DNA from 3 places in the Acidovorax sp. T1 genome. Region 3 is predicted to be linked to each of the others. Evidence: predicted binding sites of a transcription regulator. Region 3 holds the regulator's gene; each other region holds the start of a gene.
What was found. Region 3 encodes HrcA, which represses chaperone genes, less so after heat shock. Its sites were predicted from a motif close to TTAGCACTCNNNNNNNNNGAGTGCTAA; they were not measured.
Positions count from the first base shown of each region.

Region 1: CCX87_RS14985 (co-chaperone GroES) is a predicted target of HrcA. The motif match lies at 3,370-3,396, and genes of this name have one in related genera.
Region 2: rpoH (RNA polymerase sigma factor RpoH) is a predicted target of HrcA. The motif match lies at 2,815-2,841, and genes of this name have one in related genera.

Region 1 covers NZ_CP021648.1:3,209,768-3,215,755, reverse strand. The annotation lists gene CCX87_RS15005 (diheme cytochrome c) at 1-99, opposite strand, end outside; gene CCX87_RS15000 (DUF1924 domain-containing protein) at 96-569, opposite strand; gene CCX87_RS14995 (DUF805 domain-containing protein) at 827-1,159, shown strand; gene groL (chaperonin GroEL) at 1,238-2,890, opposite strand; gene CCX87_RS14985 (co-chaperone GroES) at 2,988-3,278, opposite strand; gene CCX87_RS14980 (SPOR domain-containing protein) at 3,637-4,794, opposite strand; gene CCX87_RS14975 (YcjF family protein) at 5,012-5,977, opposite strand.
Region 2 covers NZ_CP021648.1:3,062,039-3,068,026, reverse strand. The annotation lists gene cyoE (heme o synthase) at 1-36, shown strand, start outside; gene CCX87_RS14325 (SCO family protein) at 42-653, shown strand; gene CCX87_RS14320 (Bug family tripartite tricarboxylate transporter substrate binding protein) at 708-1,712, opposite strand; gene rpoH (RNA polymerase sigma factor RpoH) at 1,843-2,784, opposite strand; gene ftsY (signal recognition particle-docking protein FtsY) at 3,085-4,449, opposite strand; gene CCX87_RS14305 (M16 family metallopeptidase) at 4,478-5,959, shown strand; gene CCX87_RS14300 (M16 family metallopeptidase) at 5,982-5,988, shown strand, end outside.
Region 3 covers NZ_CP021648.1:885,149-891,136, reverse strand. The annotation lists gene CCX87_RS20695 (hypothetical protein) at 170-673, shown strand; gene CCX87_RS04285 (hypothetical protein) at 728-1,012, opposite strand; gene CCX87_RS04280 (hypothetical protein) at 1,320-1,583, shown strand; tRNA gene CCX87_RS04275 (tRNA-Ile) at 1,741-1,817, opposite strand; gene hrcA (heat-inducible transcriptional repressor HrcA) at 1,866-2,870, opposite strand; gene CCX87_RS04265 (NAD kinase) at 2,899-3,795, shown strand; gene recN (DNA repair protein RecN) at 3,798-5,462, shown strand; gene rapZ (RNase adapter RapZ) at 5,468-5,988, shown strand, end outside.

The DNA of each region.
Region 1 (5,988 bases), 1.8 Mb from region 3:
GGCGGCGGGCAGTGCGCAGGCCAGCGCCAGCAGGGCGGACGACCGGCGAACAGTGCGCACAAACGGCGTGTGGGCCAGGGTGGTTGCGGTGCGGTTCATGGCTTTTCCTTGGCGGTTTGGGGTGGGTTTTTGGCATCCAACTGCAGCAGCCAGGCCAACACGTCGGCCTTTTCGACGGCGGTGCATTCGCGGCTCAGCACGTCGTTGCAGTTGCGGCGAAACCATTTGTCCACCTTGGCGGTGTCGGTAAAGCGCTCGGGATTGAACGCCGGCGCCAGCGGGGTGATGGTCTTGCCCGTGCGGGCGTGGCGTGTGGACGTGGTGGGCGGATTGCCATGGCACGAGGCGCACGACCATTCGCCGCCATGGCGGCTGGTGAAAAACACACGGCCGCGCTCGGCGCTGACGGGCTTGCCGGAGGCCTCGCTCCAGCGCTGCATCTGCGCGGCGGCCGTGGTGTCGCCGGCATGGGCGGGCGCCAGGGCAAAGGCCAGTGCCAGCAGGGCGGCCACACGGGTGAGAAAGGTGGTGAGTGGGGTGTGCATGCCGCCATGGTGCAAGGCGGGCATGAAGAATGGCTTAAGACGCGCCTTGCTGGGGCGCGCATGCGTCCGGCAGATTGTTTTATTGAAAATGGCCGAAAGCGCTTGTCCAATAAGCGCTAACAGCTATTAAAAAAGAAGCATTCCGGCGCGGAATGGTGTGGACTGCGGCAGGGCCCTGGCAACCGGCCTCGTCGCGCGTGCTTGTCGCACTGCACCCCTATCATGTCCATGGGCATTCGCCCCATTTCGCCAACATTCAACCAAGAGAGGGGGACTACACCATGGATTTTGTTCAGGCAATCCAATCGTGCCTGGGGCAGTACGCCACGTTTTCGGGGCGCGCATCACGCTCCGAGTACTGGTGGTTTTTTCTGTTCCAGGTGGTAGTGATGATCATTGCCGGCATGCTCGGTGACGTGGTTTACGGCCTGGCCTCGCTGGCGCTGCTGTTTCCGGCACTGGCCGTGGGCACGCGCCGCCTGCACGACATTGGCCGCACGGGCTGGTGGCAACTGCTTTTGTTGACCGGGATTGGTTTTTTTGTACTGCTGTACTGGTGGGTGCAGCCCGGCGAGGGATCGACCAACACCTACGGCGCGCCCTTCGTCGCATGAAAAAAGCCCGCAGGCCATAAGACCTGCGGGCTCTTTGTGGGGCTGCGCAGCCATGAAGGCTGCGCAGGGACCGGGCAATTACATGCCCATGCCGCCCATGCCACCCATGCCGCCCATGTCAGGCATGCCGCCGCCAGCACCGGCTTCTTCCTTCGGTGCGTCAGCCACCATGCACTCAGTCGTCAGCAGCAGAGATGCCACCGATGCTGCGTTTTGCAGGGCCGTGCGGGTGACCTTGGTGGGGTCCAGAATGCCCAATTCGAGCATGTCGCCGTAGCTGTCGTTGGCAGCGTTGAAGCCAAAGTTGCCCTTGCCGGCCAACACAGCGTTCACCACCACCGAGGCTTCGCCGCCGGCGTTGTTCACGATTTCGCGCAGAGGCGCTTCGATGGCCTTCAGCACCAGGGCAATGCCGTGGTCCTGGTCGGCGTTGTCACCCTTGATGGAGGTGCCAACCGCTTGCTTGGCGCGCAGCAGAGCCACGCCGCCACCGGCCACAACGCCTTCTTCCACCGCTGCGCGCGTAGCGTGCAGTGCGTCTTCCACGCGGGCCTTCTTTTCTTTCATTTCGACTTCGGTGGCAGCGCCGACCTTGATCACGGCCACACCGCCAGCCAGCTTGGCCACGCGTTCTTGCAGCTTTTCGCGGTCGTAGTCGGACGTGGCTTCTTCGATCTGCACGCGCACTTGCTTGACGCGGGCTTCGATGTCAGCAGCAGCACCGGCGCCGTCGATGATGATGGTGTTTTCCTTGCCCACTTCGATGCGCTTGGCTTGGCCCAGGTCGGCCAGGGTGACCTTTTCGAGCGTCAGGCCCACTTCTTCAGCGATGACCTTGCCGCCCGTCAGGATGGCGATGTCTTCCAGCATGGCCTTGCGACGGTCGCCGAAGCCAGGAGCCTTCACAGCCACAACCTTCAGGATGCCGCGGATCGTGTTGACCACCAGCGTAGCCAGGGCTTCGCCTTCGACTTCTTCGGCAATGATCAGCAGCGGACGGCCAGCCTTGGCAACTTGCTCCAGCGTGGGCAGCAGGTCGCGGATGTTGCTGATCTTCTTGTCGAACAGCAGCACGAAGGGGTTGTCCAGAATCGCGGATTGCTTTTCGGGGTTGTTGATGAAGTAGGGCGACAGGTAGCCGCGGTCAAACTGCATGCCTTCGACGACGTCCAGTTCGCTGTCCAGCGACTTGCCGTCTTCCACGGTGATCACGCCTTCCTTGCCAACCTTGTCCATGGCGTCAGCGATCAGCTTGCCGATGGTTTCGTCGGAGTTGGCGGAGATCGAACCCACTTGGGCGATTTCCTTGGAGGTGGTGGTGGGCTTGGAAGCCTTCTTCAGCTCGGCAACCAGGGCCGTCACAGCCTTGTCGATACCGCGCTTGAGGTCCATCGGGTTGATGCCAGCGGCCACGTACTTGAAGCCTTCGCGCACGATGGCTTGTGCCAGCACCGTAGCGGTGGTGGTGCCGTCACCAGCGTTGTCGCTGGTCTTGGAGGCCACTTCCTTCACGAGCTGGGCGCCCATGTTCTGCAGCTTGTCCTTGAGTTCGATTTCCTTGGCCACGGACACACCGTCCTTGGTCACGGTAGGGGCGCCGAACGAGCGCTCCAGCACCACGTTACGGCCCTTGGGGCCCAGCGTGACCTTGACTGCGTTGGCCAGGATGTTCACGCCTTCAACCATGCGTGCGCGGGCTTCGCCGCCGAAAACTACGTCTTTTGCTGCCATTTTGGAGCTCCTGAAAATTTGATTCGAATTGGCTGCTAGCGCTTATTCAATAAGCGGGAGAAGCTATGAAAAGATGAGTGATTCAGAGGGCGAGAAATTACTTCTCGACCACTGCAAACAAATCGTCTTCTTTCATGACCAAGAGTTCGTCGCCCTTGACCTTGACGGTCTGGCCCGAGTACTTGCCGAACAGAACGCGGTCGCCGACCTTCACGTTCAGGGCGATCAGCTCGCCCTTGTCGTTCTTCTTGCCGGGGCCGACGGCCAGCACTTCACCTTGATCGGGCTTTTCGGCGGCGTTGTCGGGGATCACGATGCCGGAGGCGGTCGTGGTTTCGCTTTCGATACGCTTGACGATCACGCGATCGTGCAGAGGGCGAAGGTTCATTGCATTGCTCCTGTTGACTGACAATAAAAAGCTGGATTACGAAGCGCCCGAAATTTCGGACGCCACCAAACTTCCTCCGCACAAGTGCTTGTTAGCACTCATTCGGGGTGAGTGCTAATGATACGGGCATTTGTGTCTATTTCAAGACCTTCCCCGCCGTTTGGGGGATTGGGGGAGTGGAGACGTGCTGCGGGCAGGCGCTGTGGAGGGGCCGCACCAAGCAGGCTGGATGGTTGCTGCGTATCCACGGTTTCGGCTGGATTCTTTTGCTATTGAAGTGATAGCTATATGCGCAACATCATCAAGCGCTGGAGCCTGTTTTTCTGGATATAGGCAGTGCCCTGGCAATGCAACCGGCTCAGGCCCCCAGCTTGATCACCACTGCTTCCAGCGCCATGGACCGGATGGTGACGGCCGCTGCGTCGGCATCGGCGTGGTCGCTGTAGGGGCCCACCCGCACCCGCAGCCGGCGTTTTTTGGCCGTGAGAATTTCCTGTCGGAATGCGGGCAGTCCTTCATTGAGCAACCGCGCCTGGGCCCTGCGGGCATTGGCTTCGTTGGCAAAAAGACCCACGTTGATGTAGTAGCCAGGCGCGGTGCCCACCACTGGCAGGGCGTTGTTGTTTTCGGCCGAGGCAGCTGCCGTGTCGGGAGCCAATGCCTTGGCCTGGGATGGCGATGCGCGCTTGGCGGGAGCGGTGGGCGCGGTGGCCATGGTGGGGCGCGAGGCCCGCTCCATCGGTGCTGCGGAAGGGGCAGGCGCTAAGGACGCCGGTTCGGGTGGAGCCTGCGCCGGTTCGGGGGCGGCCGGCGGCGCCGGGATGGCTGCCGCCTCGGACGCAGAGCGTTGGGGTGGCGTGGCGGCGCTTGTCGCCGCCGGTGCATCGGTTTTTTGGGGTGCTGATGCGGTTGGTGTGGGCGTGGCCGGGTCCGCGCTTTGCGGTGCTACCGTGGAGGGAATCGCCAGGTAGACACCGGCAGCGGCCAGCGCCAGCGCCAGGTTGCCCGCCGCCAGCCAGGCCAGCCGTTTCCAGGAGCTGGCTTGCCGTGCCAGCAGCGCGCGGGTTTCGTTCAAGGTGTGTGTGGCGGTCAGTGCCCGTGCAATTTTCTTGTGGGCGTCGGCATGCAGCAGGGCATTGCCGTAAAGGCCGGGCACGGCGCAACCGAGCAGAAAAAACGCCCCGACCACGCCCCATTCCACTGCCTGGGGCCATTGCAGCAGCGGCCGCCCCAGGCCGAACACCAGCAGCGCCAGGCCCTCGGCGGCCGCCACATACACCAGCGCCGCGCCCCACAGCTGGCGAAACACCATCCAGTTCAGGGTGCACAGGCTGGCCGCCCAGTTCCAGCTGGTGGTGGTGCGGCCGGCCTCATCAAAGCGCGCAAAAACCGGCAGGTAACGGGACAGATGGACGGGCCCCAGCGCCGCGCTGTACAGGGCCGTCATGGCGCTATCGGAGCGGGGCTTGGACGGCTGAAGGGCGGTGGTGGCTGCAGGGTCCGTGGCGGCGTGCATGGCCGATTCTGGCATGTGCCGCTGCGCCCGCCACGGGGTGTTGCGCCAGTGTTGCAACGGCGCAGCGGCCGTGCCCGCTACTGCGCTAAGCACTTCGGCGCCGATGCAGGTTAACAGGCGCTGCGATAGAGGTGAAAATGGCTTCTGGCGCTTTCTGTGAAAGCGCTTGAAGCTATCAATAACGAAGCAAAATGGGGCGTGACAGGGCCCTTGGTGCCTACGCTCCCCGCACCATTGCCAGGATCTGGCCAGCATCCAGCGTGGCGGCCTTTTGCTGGATTTGCGGCAGGTATTGCGTCTGCAGCTGCTTGGCGGGGCCGAGCAGGTTTTGGAAGCTGTCGCGCAGCATGGTCGTGCTCATCACGCGGCCGCCCGCGTAGTAGCGTCGGGCCACCTGCCCCAGCGCATAGGTGGTGGCAAACGAGAACGCCATGCCCGTGGCCGCGCTGCCCATGCCGCCAATGGTTCGACCCACTGCCTTGCCCAGCAGGCCACCGAGCAGCTTGCGGCCAAACTGCTCCAGGTATTGCGACGTGAGGCCCACCCCGGCGGCGGCAATGAACTCCTTGATGTGTCCTTGGTCCAGTTCCACGCCGTGGGCCTTGCCAATGCCGTACACCATCTTCACCTGTAGCGGGATGATGGCCATCGACGCCCAGGACTGCGGCAGTAGCTCCAGCGCGCCGTTGAGCAGGGCGTAGTTGAGGATGGATTTGTCCAGATCCGCATCCGATGTGCCCATGGTGGGTGCGGCGCCCGCTGCCGCGGTGGTTGCGGGCAGGGCGGCCGGAATGGCATTTTCGGCCACCTCCACCAGCGCATCTGCTTCCTGGTCAAACGCGGCGGTCTGCTGACCATCGAGCTGCAGCACCGTTTTGAGTGTCGCCAGAAAATCGCGTTCGGCAGCCGTCTGGCGGCCGTCCACATCGCACACGCACACCGCCATTTCGTAGGCCAGCTGACGGTGCATGGGTTCGCTCAAGGCCTCGGCAGCTGTCTGCACGCCGGTGCGCTGCAGCAGCACGTCCTGGTAGATGCGCGGCAGGTCAACCAGGTCCGCATCGCCAGCCAGTGACTGGGCGATGCGGCGGATCTCTTCCCGCTCGGCGTCGTCTTTGTTGCCGTCCGCAAACGCGGCCAAGAGGGCGATGGTGAGGATGGATTTTTGCTGGTCCAGTGTCATGCGTTGCAGCT
Region 2 (5,988 bases), 1.9 Mb from region 3:
TTTGCCGCGCTGCTGGTGGACCACTACGCGCTGTGAACACCATGCACAAAAGAAACGCTCTTAAATTGATAGCTGTTAGCGCTTTATCCATCAGCGCTAGCGCCATATTGGGTGCTTGCTCTGAAAAAAAGACCGAGTTTCGCGGGGTGGACATCACCGGGGCCGACTACGCCCGCGATGTTCCGCTGACCGACCACAACGGCCAAAAGCGCAGCCTGCAGGACTTTCGCGGCAAGGTGGTGGTGGTGTTCTTTGGCTACACCCAATGCCCCGACGTGTGCCCCACCTCCATGCAGGAGCTGGCCGAGGTCAAGCAGATGCTGGGCAAGGATGGCGACCGCCTGCAGGGCATCTTCGTCACCGTGGACCCCGAGCGCGACACGCCCGAGGTGCTGAAGGCCTACATGGCCAACTTCGACCCCAGCTTTTTGGCGCTGTCGGGCAGCCCAGAGCAAATCGCCGCCGTGGCCAAGGACTTCAAGATCTACTTCAAGAAGGTCGACGGCAAGACCGCCACCAGCTACACCATGGACCATTCGGCCGGCAGCTACGTGTATGACACGGCAGGCCGCCTGCGGGTCTACAACCGCTACGGCAGCGGTGCGCAAGCCCTGGGCGCCGATGTGCGGGCGCTGCTGCAAGAAGCGGGGTAAAGGGGCAAAGCGGGCCACCTGCGCCCGCCGCCATTCGGTCCGTTATTCGGCCCCTTATTCGGCCTTGATCTTTTGTGCGCTGATCACCGCGCCGAGCACGCGCGCATCGGTCTGGATGCGCTGGGACAGCCCTTCGGCCGTGGTGCCGGTCACCTGCCAGCCTTGCTGAAACAGCTTGTCGCGCACCTCCGGGCTGCGGGCAATCTCGCTGAACAGCGCCGACAGGCGCGCCACCACCGGTTTGGGCAGCGACCGGGGCGCAGCCACCGCGTTCCAGATTTCGAGGTTGAAGTCTTTCACGCCCGCTTCGGCCAGGCTGGGGACTTCGGGCACCAGGGTGCTGCGCCCGCTGGAGGTGACGCCCAGCACGCGCAGCTTGCCCGCGCGGGCCTGCGCTGCCGCCATCGCCGGGGGCAGCAGGGCCAGCTCGATCTGGCCGCCGATGATGGCGTTGATGACCTGCGGGTTGCCCGGATACGGCACATGCACCGGGTGGATACCGGCCTTGGCCTTGAGCAGCTCCATGCCGATGTGCGCCACCGTGCCCACGCCCGGCGTGCCATAGCTCCAGCGGTCGCCACTGGCGCGCGCGGCTGCAAAAAACGCCTGCGCGGTCGCCCCCGGCGCGTTGGCTGGTGCGGCGAGGGCCAGCGGGGCCGTGGCGATCAGGCTGATGGGGGCCAGGTCCTTGAGCGGGTCGTAGTTGATTCGGGGGTTGATGAGCCGGGCAATCGTCAGGTTGCCATTGATCATGACGCCCAGGGTGTGACCGTCTGTGGCCTTGGCCACGGCGTCGGCGGCGATGTTGCCGCCCGCACCCACCTTGTTTTCCACAATCACCGGCTGCCCCAGGGCTTGGGCCAGCGGCTCGGCCAGGGTGCGCGCCACCAGGTCGGGCGACGACCCGCCCGGAAAACCCACCACCAGCTTTACCGGCTTGGTGGGCCAGCCCGGTGTCGCCGGGATGGGAAGGGCCGCAGTGGATTGGGCCAGGGCCGGGCTGCAAGCAGCGGCGAGGGCCAGCACCAGCGCTGCGCGACGCAAGGGGGACGGGGTCATCAGAAACTTCTCCGGTCTGGACGGGTGCGCGTGGCATTGCTGGCACCCAAAAAAAAGCGCGCAACCGCAGTTGCGCGCTGAATGATCCCTGCCGTTCGCGCCTGGGTGTGCGCTCGCGGACAGGCAGCGCTCAGGCGTAGTCGGCCAGCGCGGTTTTCATTTTCTTCATGGCGGCCACTTCGATCTGGCGAATGCGCTCGGCGCTCACGCCATAAACGGCGGCCAGGTCATGCAGCGTCATGCCGCCGCTGCCATCGTCGTTGACCTTGAGCCAGCGCTCTTCCACGATGCGGCGGCTGCGCTCGTCCAGGCTGGCCAGTGCCGTGGCAATGCCATCGGTGGCCAGTTCATCGCGCTGGCGCGACTCGATCATCGCCGTGGGCTCGTGCGAGGCATCGGCCAGGTAGGCAATGGGGCCAAAGGCCTGCTCGCCATCGTCCGATGGGGCGGGGTCCAGCAGCACATCGCCGCCCGCCATGCGGGTTTCCATCTCGATGACTTCTTCGCGCTTGACGTTGAGCTGCGCCGCGACCGAGTCGATCTCGTGGTCCGACAGCGTGTCGCGGTGCGTGCCGGCATCGGCCGCTGCCGCATCGGCCTTGAAACCCTGCTTCATGGAGCGCAGATTGAAGAACAGCTTGCGCTGCGCCTTGGTGGTGGCCACCTTCACCATGCGCCAGTTCTTCAAGATGTATTCGTGGATCTCAGCCTTGATCCAGTGCATGGCGTAGCTCACCAGGCGCACGCCCTGGTCGGGGTCGAAACGCTTGACCGCCTTCATCAGGCCCACGTTGCCTTCCTGGATCAGGTCGCCATGGGGCAAGCCGTAGCCAAGATACTGGCGCGCAATCGACACCACCAGGCGCAGGTGCGACATCACCAGCCGGCCGGCGGCGTCCACATCGTTGTTATCGCGCAGCTGGCGCGCATAGGTTTGCTCTTCCTCGTGGGTGAGCAGGGGCAGGCGGTTGACGGCCGAAATATAGGCATCCAAGTTGCCCAAGGGCGGCACCAGCGCCCATGGATTGGCGGGGGCCAAAGTCGTCGTTGCGGTTCCAGATGGAAATGTCATTCCGGGAATCCTTTCCTCTAAGCCTTCATGTTAGCACTCTGTTGGAGGGAGTGCTAAGCCCGGAGTTCCCATCCGGTTGTTCCCAAGTGCACTGCGCCAAAAATATGATTAAAAATGTCGCTTTGCGCAATACCAGCAAGCGTAATAAGCTATTAATAAGTGAGCGGATAATGCCCTTTGCACACTGTCTTGGTGCACCTTTGGCAGGCAGGAGTTCCAAGTCCGACAGCCTTCTATGGCTCCGTGACCCCGATGCCACCCGCTCCTTGTGCGGGTGGACTGCATGGGTGCGTGAGCCTCTCAGGTCAGCAGGGCCTGCGCAAATTCGCGTGCGTTGAAGGTTTCGAGGTCTTCGAGCTTTTCGCCCACGCCGATGAAGTAAACCGGAATCGGCCGTTCCTGCGCAATGGCCGCCAGCACGCCGCCCTTGGCCGTGCCATCGAGTTTGGTCACGATGAGGCCGGTGAGTTGCAGCGCATCGTCAAACGAGCGCACCTGGGCCAGCGCGTTCTGGCCGGTGTTGCCGTCGATCACCAGCAGCACCTCGTGCGGCGCGCTGGCGTCGGCCTTGGTGACCACGCGGCGGATTTTCTTCAGCTCTTCCATCAGGTGCAGTTGCGTGGGCAGGCGCCCGGCGGTGTCCACCAGCACCACGTCCTTGCCGCGCGCCTTGCCGGCGGTGACGGCGTCAAAGCTCACGGCGGCGGGGTCGCCGCCTTCCTGGCTGACGATCTCGACCAGGTTGCGGTCGGCCCATACGCCCAGTTGTTCGCGCGCAGCGGCGCGGAAGGTGTCGGCGGCCGCCAGCAGCACGCTGGCCCCTTCGTTGGCCAGGTGCTTGGTGAGCTTGCCGATCGAGGTGGTCTTGCCCGCGCCGTTGACGCCCGCCACCATGATCACGGTGGGGGTGTGTTCGCCGATGACCAGTGCTTTCTCCAGCGGGCGCAGCAGGTCGGCCAATGCATCGGCCAGCAGCCCTTTGACGGCGGCGGGGTCGGTGGTCTTGGTTTCCTTGACGCGGCGCCGGAGGTCGGTCAGCAGCCACTGCGTGGCCTTGACGCCGGTGTCGGCCATCAAGAGGGCCTCTTCCAGCTCTTCATACAGCGCATCGTCGATCTGGGTGCCGGTGAAAACGGTGGCGATGCTCGAACCCGTCTTGCGCAAGCCCGCCTTGAGGCGGTTGAGCCAGCCGGTGCGTTCGGCGGGCGGGGGCAGTTCTGTTGCCGGTGTGGGGGCCTGGGCCGCCGACGCGGGCGGGGCTGCAACGGCGATGGGCTTCGCCACGACCACCACGGGCGGTGTGGGCGTCGGTTCAGGCGCAGATACCGGCGCAGACACCGGCGCCGCGGCCGGTGGTGGCACAACCACCGGGGCCGCTTCAGGGGCAGGCGCGGGCGGCTTGGCTGCAAAGGGGTTGCGCAGCCAGCCAAAGCCACCGCTGGCCGCCGGTGGGGGCGTGGGGGTCGTGGGGGTCGTGGGGGCCCGTGGCGGCGCGGTGGCCGCGGCGGGCTCGGGCCATGGCGGCGGCGCGGCAGTTGCCTGCTCGGCGGGCGCTATTGCGGCCGGTGGCGCGGGCGGAACATCCGGCACAGCAGGGGTTGCAGGCGCAGCCGCAGCGGGTGGTGCGGGCGTGGGGGGGGCTTTTTTCTTGAAAAAACTGAACATTGGCAGGTACTTAGAATCACTCCATTCTATGAAACGTGCTTTCACCCTTCTGGGCCTGCTGGCCTGCCTGAGTGCCGGGGCGCAATCCCCTGCTTCCGCAACCCTTTCCGCAACCCCTTTTGCCCCCCCTTCCGCACCCCGCTCCGTGAACCCGTCGGCGGCCCTGCCTGCGCAGGCTGCCACGGCATCGGGGGCGCGGCAATTCACGCTGTCCAACGGCATGCGGCTGATCGTGCAGCCCGACCGGCGCGCGCCCACGGCGATGCACATGGTGTGGCTGCGCGTGGGCTCCATGGACGAGGTCGATGGCACCTCGGGCGTGGCCCATGTGCTCGAACACATGATGTTCAAGGGCAGCAAGACCGTGCCGCCGGGCGAGTTTTCGCGCCGCGTGGCGGCCCTGGGCGGCCAGGAGAACGCCTTCACCAGCCGCGACTACACGGGCTACTACCAGCAGATTCCGGCCAGCCGGCTCGAAGACGTGATGCGCCTGGAGGCCGACCGCTTTGCCCACAACCAGTGGCCCGACGCCGAGTTCAAGAAGGAAATCGAGGTGGTCAAGGAAGAGCGCCGCATGCGCACCGAAGACCAGCCCCGCGCCGTGCTGGCTGAGCAGCTTTTTGCCGCCACCTACCTGGCCTCGCCCTACCGCCGTCCGGTGGTGGGCTGGATGAGCGACCTTGACGCCATGACGCCCGAGGACGTGCGCCATTTCCACCGCCGCTGGTATGTGCCCGGCAACGCAGCGGTGGTGGTGGCCGGCGACGTGGATGTGGCCCAGGTGCGCGCACTGGCCGAAAAATACTATGGCCGCCTGCCGGCCCGCGCCGTGCCCGCGCGCAAGCCGCGCGCCGAGCCCGCCCAGCAGGGCCTGCGCCGCATTGCCGTCAAGGCCCCGGCCGAGCAGGCCTATGTGGCCCTGGCGTTTCGCGTGCCCAGCATGGAGCGGGTCGATTCGCTCACCGACGGCGACCGCGATGCGCTGGCGCTGATGGTGCTGTCGGCCGTGTTCAGCGGCTACGACGGTGCACGCCTGGAGCGCGCCCTGAGCCAGGGCCCGCAGCGCGTGGCCGACAGCGCCGGCAGCTCGGCCATGGTGATGGGGCGCGGCCCCAGCCTGTTTTTGCTCAGCGGTGTGCCCGCCGAGGGCAAGACGGCGCAGCAGGTCGAAGACGCCCTGCGCGCCGAAGTGGCCCGCGTGGCCCGCGAGGGCGTGAGCGAAGCCGAGCTGTCACGCGTCAAAACCCAATGGATCGCCTCGACCGTGTACCAGCGCGACTCGGTGCACGGGCAGGCCCAGGACCTGGGCAGCAACTGGGTGCAGGGCCTGCCGCTGGATGCCGAAGAGCGCCTGCTGGCCCTGCTGCGCACCGTCACGCCCGAGCAGGTGCAGCAGGTGGCGGCCCGGTATTTTGGCGACGACCAGCTCACGGTGGCCACGCTGCTGCCGCAGCCGCTCGATGCCAAGCCCGCACGCCCCGCACCGGCCGCCGGCGCCACGCGCCACTGAACCCGCACCCCCGAGGCATTGCATGATTA
Region 3 (5,988 bases):
GATTCACGCTATGGGGTGTAACGCTTGGAACCACGCCCCCGACTGCGACTGTGGTTGGGGTGGGACATTCCACGGGCACAGCGCGGGCCTTTCCCAAGCCCTAGCGTGGCCGCTGACCCCCGGCAGTTGGGTCAACCCCAAAGCGCGATGCCCAGTGTGCAACGCGACGGTGTTTTTCTACAAGTCGCCATCAGGCGGGCGGGTGTACTTTGATGCATTGGGTGCGCCGTGGCCAAAACACCCTTGCGTATCTGGGGTCAGTGAAGTGCCCGACTCGACATATTGGCGTGCTCGGGAGTATTTTCTGACGTGGAGGCGTAACCTGTTAGGGCGCGCAGGCATTTCAGCACTTGGTCTGCCGGACAAGAAATTCGCTCGGTGGTTTGTAGAGAATGGGTTTCTGCGCGGTATCCGCAACAACAAATACCCCCCGACCGTCGCGTTTTGGGTTCTACAACTCCCGTATGCGGTGTTAGGTGACGTGGATGGAGATTTCTACCGGATCAAGAAGCCAACGGTGGTTGCAATGGCACAGCGCATATTGAGCCATTTCGAGGGGCATCCCCCTCGCGGGCTCGACCAAAAGATATGTTTGGAGACAGCGCAGGCTTTACTTTCGCAATGCACGATTCCACCCAGCAGCGCCGAAACCAACTCAGGTGCCATGCCGTGATCTGACCACGCCCAGCGCACCATCAATCATGCGATGGAAGACTACGATTAATTCCTATTTATCCTGGAAGCGTGGGTAGGTTGGTATCCCCGTCCTAATTCTGCTGGCGTCAATGGTGACGGTCTTGCCCACATGCATGGCCGCGCAGGCATCCGGGATGTACCGCAGCAGGAGCACCAGTTGCCCAGTATCCCGGCAGAAGTACACATCCTTATTGCAGGCACCGCAGTTTCGAACGCTCGCATCGTAAGTGGTCGCTAACTTGAACCAGTCAAGCGGGCATTCGTATTCAAACTCGCAGTTGATGACCTCTGCCTTGCCAATGTGCTGGGTATCCATGCCGCGCCCTCCTGTTAAGCATCATATTTAACACGCGAAAACTGAAAATACCACCCCAATACAGAGCCAGAGATAAGGGGTGGGGGCGGGGGTGCGGTGGGTTGGTCCAGTCCCCCGTGGTGGGGTGGGGGTCACCCGTTTTTAAGCTCGCGCCTGCCTCGCGCGCCCCTCGTCTAACACGTTAGATTGCTATAATTTACATAGCGCAAAGTCATCTAACAGCATAGGTTTCAAGCGAAAAGTGTAGTTTGATAAGCGCTGCCTATTCGTCACAATAGGCGTCATGTCAACCAACACAAACCACACCATGCAAACGACCTCAGAACACGGGACCGTGACCGACTTCGACACCACCACCGAGACACTGGCAACCATGCCCACCGGCGAACTCATGGAACACGGTTGGACCTCACCAGAGCTGACCCCCCTCACCGTGGCCCTGCTGGACCGCCTGGAGCTCTACGCGGATGAAATTGGCCGCCTGGAAGATGAACTGCGCGCAGCTGGCCGAATGCCCCGCAAGCAACCCGGCAAAGTGGTGGACCTGCGCACCCGGCGCGCACTGATTTGAGGGGCACCTCTGCAACCACCACAAGCCCTCACCGTGGGGCTTTTCTTTTGTCTGGTGCTGGGTGGCATTGCCGAAATCGTCTTACATCCGCCCTTACATCGGACGGGAAAGAAAAAAGCCCGCTACCGCATTGATAGCAGGCTTTCCTTATCTAGCTTGGTAGGGCGTGACAGACTTGAACTGTCGACCAAAGGATTATGAGTCCTCTGCTCTAACCAACTGAGCTAACGCCCCTCGCACCAACACTGAATCAAACGGGACACCGCAAGTATTGTAGGGCGTTTATTTGCGGTAACTCAGCGCGTTGGACACCAGCTTGGAGGTAATGTCGACGATCTGGATCATCCTGTCATACGGCATACGGGTGGGGCCGATCACTCCCAGAGTGCCTACCACCCGGCCATCCACCTCGTAGGGCGCGCTGACGATCGAAAGCTCTTCAAACGGCACCACCTGGCTTTCACCGCCGATGTAGATACGGACACCCTCAGCCTGGCTGGAGATGTCCAGAAGACGCAGTATCTGCGTCTTCTGCTCGAACAGATCGAAGGCCCTGCGAAGGTTGCCCATGTCACTGGAAAAATCGCTCACGGCCAACAAATTTCTTTCGCCCGAAATGACAACCTCATCCTGCGCTTCGGAAAGCGCCTCCGAACTAACGTTGACAGCAGCCTGCATCAATGACGCGATCTCCCCGCGAAGCATGTCAACCTCTGCCTTGAGCCTTTCCCGCACCTGCTCTATGGCCAGGCCAGCATAGTGTGCATTCAGGAAGTTGGCTGCCTCGATCAACTGCGACTGGGAATAGTCCACATCGGTGAAGATGACACGGTTTTGCACATCACCTTCAGGTGAAACAATGATCACAAGAAACCGGCGCTCTGAAAGCCGGAGAAATTCGATGTGACGGAACACGGAGGTACGACGCGGTGCCATCACCACACCCACAAACTGCGAGAGGTTTGACAAAAGGTGTGCCGCATTGGCAATCACTTTTTGCGGCTGCTCTGGCGCCAGCTGTGGCGGCGTCAATGGATCACGTTGCACCGTTAGCATAGTGTCCACAAACAAGCGGTAGCCACGCGCCGTGGGGATCCTGCCAGCGGACGTGTGCGGGCTGGCGATCAATCCCAGTTCCTCGAGATCCGCCATGACATTGCGTATCGTTGCCGGAGAGAGCTCCAGGCCGGACGCACGCGAAAGGGTGCGCGAACCCACGGGTTGCCCATCGGCGATGTAGCGCTCGACCAGCGCTTTCAGCAACAACTTGGCACGGTCATCGAGCATGGGGTGATTTTAATGATGTAATTTCGCGATGACGTCCAATTTCCGCCATGTTGCGCTTATCGGCAAGTATCAGGCAACGGCTGCCGGCGGCATGACCGACAGCTCTCGCCACGCCCTGGGAGAGATCGCGCAGTTTCTGGTCCGCCTGGGATGCCAGGTGGTGCTTGAAAAAGAAACCGCCATCAATGCCAACCTGACCGACTACCCCGCCTTGGACGTCGACGCCATTGGCACCCAATGCGATCTGGGCCTGGTAGTGGGGGGAGACGGCACCATGCTGGGCATCGGGCGTCGGCTGGCACGCTACGGCACCCCGCTGATCGGGATCAACCAGGGACGCCTGGGTTTTATTACCGACATCCCCTTCGACAGTTACCAGATGGCACTCACTCCCATGCTGTGTGGAGAGTATGAAGAAGACTTGCGCCCCCTGATGCGAGCGCGGGTGGTTCGGGAGCAGACCACGGTTTTTGAAGCCCTGGCCATGAACGATGTGGTGGTGAATCGCGGCGCCACCTCCGGCATGGTGGAGCTGCGCGTGGAGGTGGGCGGGCGATTGGTTGCCAATCAAAGGGCTGACGGGTTGATCATTGCTTCGCCAACGGGGTCAACGGCGTACGCGCTGTCCGCTGGAGGCCCCATGCTTCACCCATCCATTCCCGGATGGGTGCTGGTTCCCATTGCACCCCATACCCTGTCAAACCGCCCGATCGTTTTGTCCGATGCCACCGAAGTGGCGGTCGAGATCGTGAGCGGCAGGGACGTCAGCGCCAATTTCGACATGCAGTCACTGGCGTCACTGCTGCATGGTGATCGCATTCTCGTGCAGCGCTCCGAGCACAGCGTCCGGTTTTTGCACCCGCACGGCTGGAACTACTTTGCCACCCTTCGCAAAAAGTTGCGCTGGAACGAAGGGGGCTCCTGAACATGGCGCTCAAGCGGATCACCCTGCGAGACTTCGTGATCGTTCAAGAACTGGCGCTTGATCTTGAGACAGGCTTTACCGTGCTGACTGGGGAAACGGGTGCTGGCAAGTCGATTTTGGTAGATGCTCTGCAACTTTCACTGGGTGCACGCGCGGATGCAGGATACGTGCGCGAAGGCGCCCCCCATGCGGATGTGTGCGCAGAGTTCGATTGCCCCAGCCACTTGCAGCCGTGGTTCGAGGAAGCAGGAGTCGAAACCAACGACAGCCTACTCCTGCGCAGAACCGTTGACACCCAAGGAAAAAGCCGCGCATGGATCAATGGCACGCCGGCCACCGCAACACAACTGCGCTTCCTCGGGGATCAGTTATTGGATATCCATGGGCAGCACGCATGGCAAAGCCTGACCCGCCCGGACTCCGTGCGGGGTTTGCTTGACGCCTATGCAGGCATCTCGCTGCAGGAATTGGCTGCATGCTGGGCAAAATGGCGTGCCGACCAGAAGATCCTGGAGGATGCGCGCACCGCACAAACAACCCGCCAGCAAGAGCGCGAGCGGCTGCAATGGCAAATTGCGGAAATCAGCAAACTGGCACCCGCGGAACATGAATGGGCCGAACTGGAAGCGCAGCACAAACGGCTCTCGCACGCCCATACACTGCTGGAAGCCGCCCAAGGTGCACTTACGGCGCTCGAAGTGGAGGAGTCGGGCGCACACTCCCGCCTGACGCGCGCTGCCTCACTTTTGCATAGCCAGGAGCAGCTTGAACCCGCTTTCAGCGAACTGGCCGACATCCTCTCATCCAGTCTTGCGCAGACCAGCGATGTCATCCGATCGTTACAAGCCTATCTGAGACACACCGAGCTGGACCCGGACCGCCTCGTCGATCTCGACGTGCGCCTGTCACAGTGGATGACGCTGGCGAGGCGCTACAAGCGCCAACCCGCGGAATTGCCCGCCTTGCTGCAAGTATGGAAAGCAGAGCTGCAGCAACTGGACGCTGCAGCCGACCTCGCCAGCCTGGAAGCTGCGGAAGCGAGCAGCGCCAAAGCCTACCAATCGGTTGCACGAGCCATTTCCCTTAGGCGAGCAAGGGCAGCGCCCCAACTGTCTGCAGCCATCACACAGGCAATGCAGGGCCTGGGCATGACGGGAGGCATTTTTGAGGTATCGGTGACAAGAACCTCTGCGCCGGCGCTCCATGGATTGGACGACATCGCGTTTCTCGTGGCGGGTCACCCCGGCATGACTCCCCGCCCCATCGGCAAGGTCGCTTCTGGCGGTGAACTGTCACGAATTTCCCTGGCGATTTCTGTGACCACCAGCGAACTCGGCACGGCTCCCACCTTGGTCTTTGACGAAGTCGATTCGGGCGTCGGCGGGGCCGTGGCCGAAACCGTGGGGCGTTTGATGCGGCAACTCGGGCGCGACCGGCAGGTGCTCGCAGTTACCCATTTGCCGCAGGTGGCGGCCTATGCCGATCACCATCTCATGGTGTCCAAGCGGCGAAATTCAGCCGGGACCACCAGCACAGTCACGCCCGTTCTAGGCGAGCATCGCGTGGTGGAAGTGTCCCGCATGCTGGGCGGTGAACGCCCAACAGGCACCAGCCTGGCCCATGCAAGCGAAATGCTGAGCCTGGCAAACACCCTGCATAAAAGCTGAAGTTCATGTCCTTGGAAATTGTGCTGATCACAGGGATGTCCGGTTCCGGAAAATCCGTGGCACTGCACGCCATGGAAGATGCGGGCTATTACTGCGTAGACAACCTGCCCCCCGAACTGCTCCCCGCCTTTGTGGCTCTGGAGCACAAGCACCACGGAAACCGCGTGGCCATTGCCATGGATGTGCGCAGCGCCACGTCGCTGCCGCAGGTGCCGCGGGAACTGGAACGCCTGCGAAACCAGGGGGTGATCATTCAGTCCATCTTCCTCGATGCCACCACGGAGACCCTGGTTCGACGTTTTTCTGAAACGCGGCGCCGCCACCCTTTGTCGCATGACGACACTCCAGACGGCCGGCGGGCACTCACACAGGTGATTGAGCTGGAGCGCGAGTTGCTGGCCGACCTCCGTGAGCAGGCACATGTCATTGACACCAGCACGATAAGGGCTTCCCAGCTTCAAAGCTACGTCAAGGATCTGATCCCGGCGGCGCCAGGGCAACTGACACTGGTTTTCCAGTCGTTCGC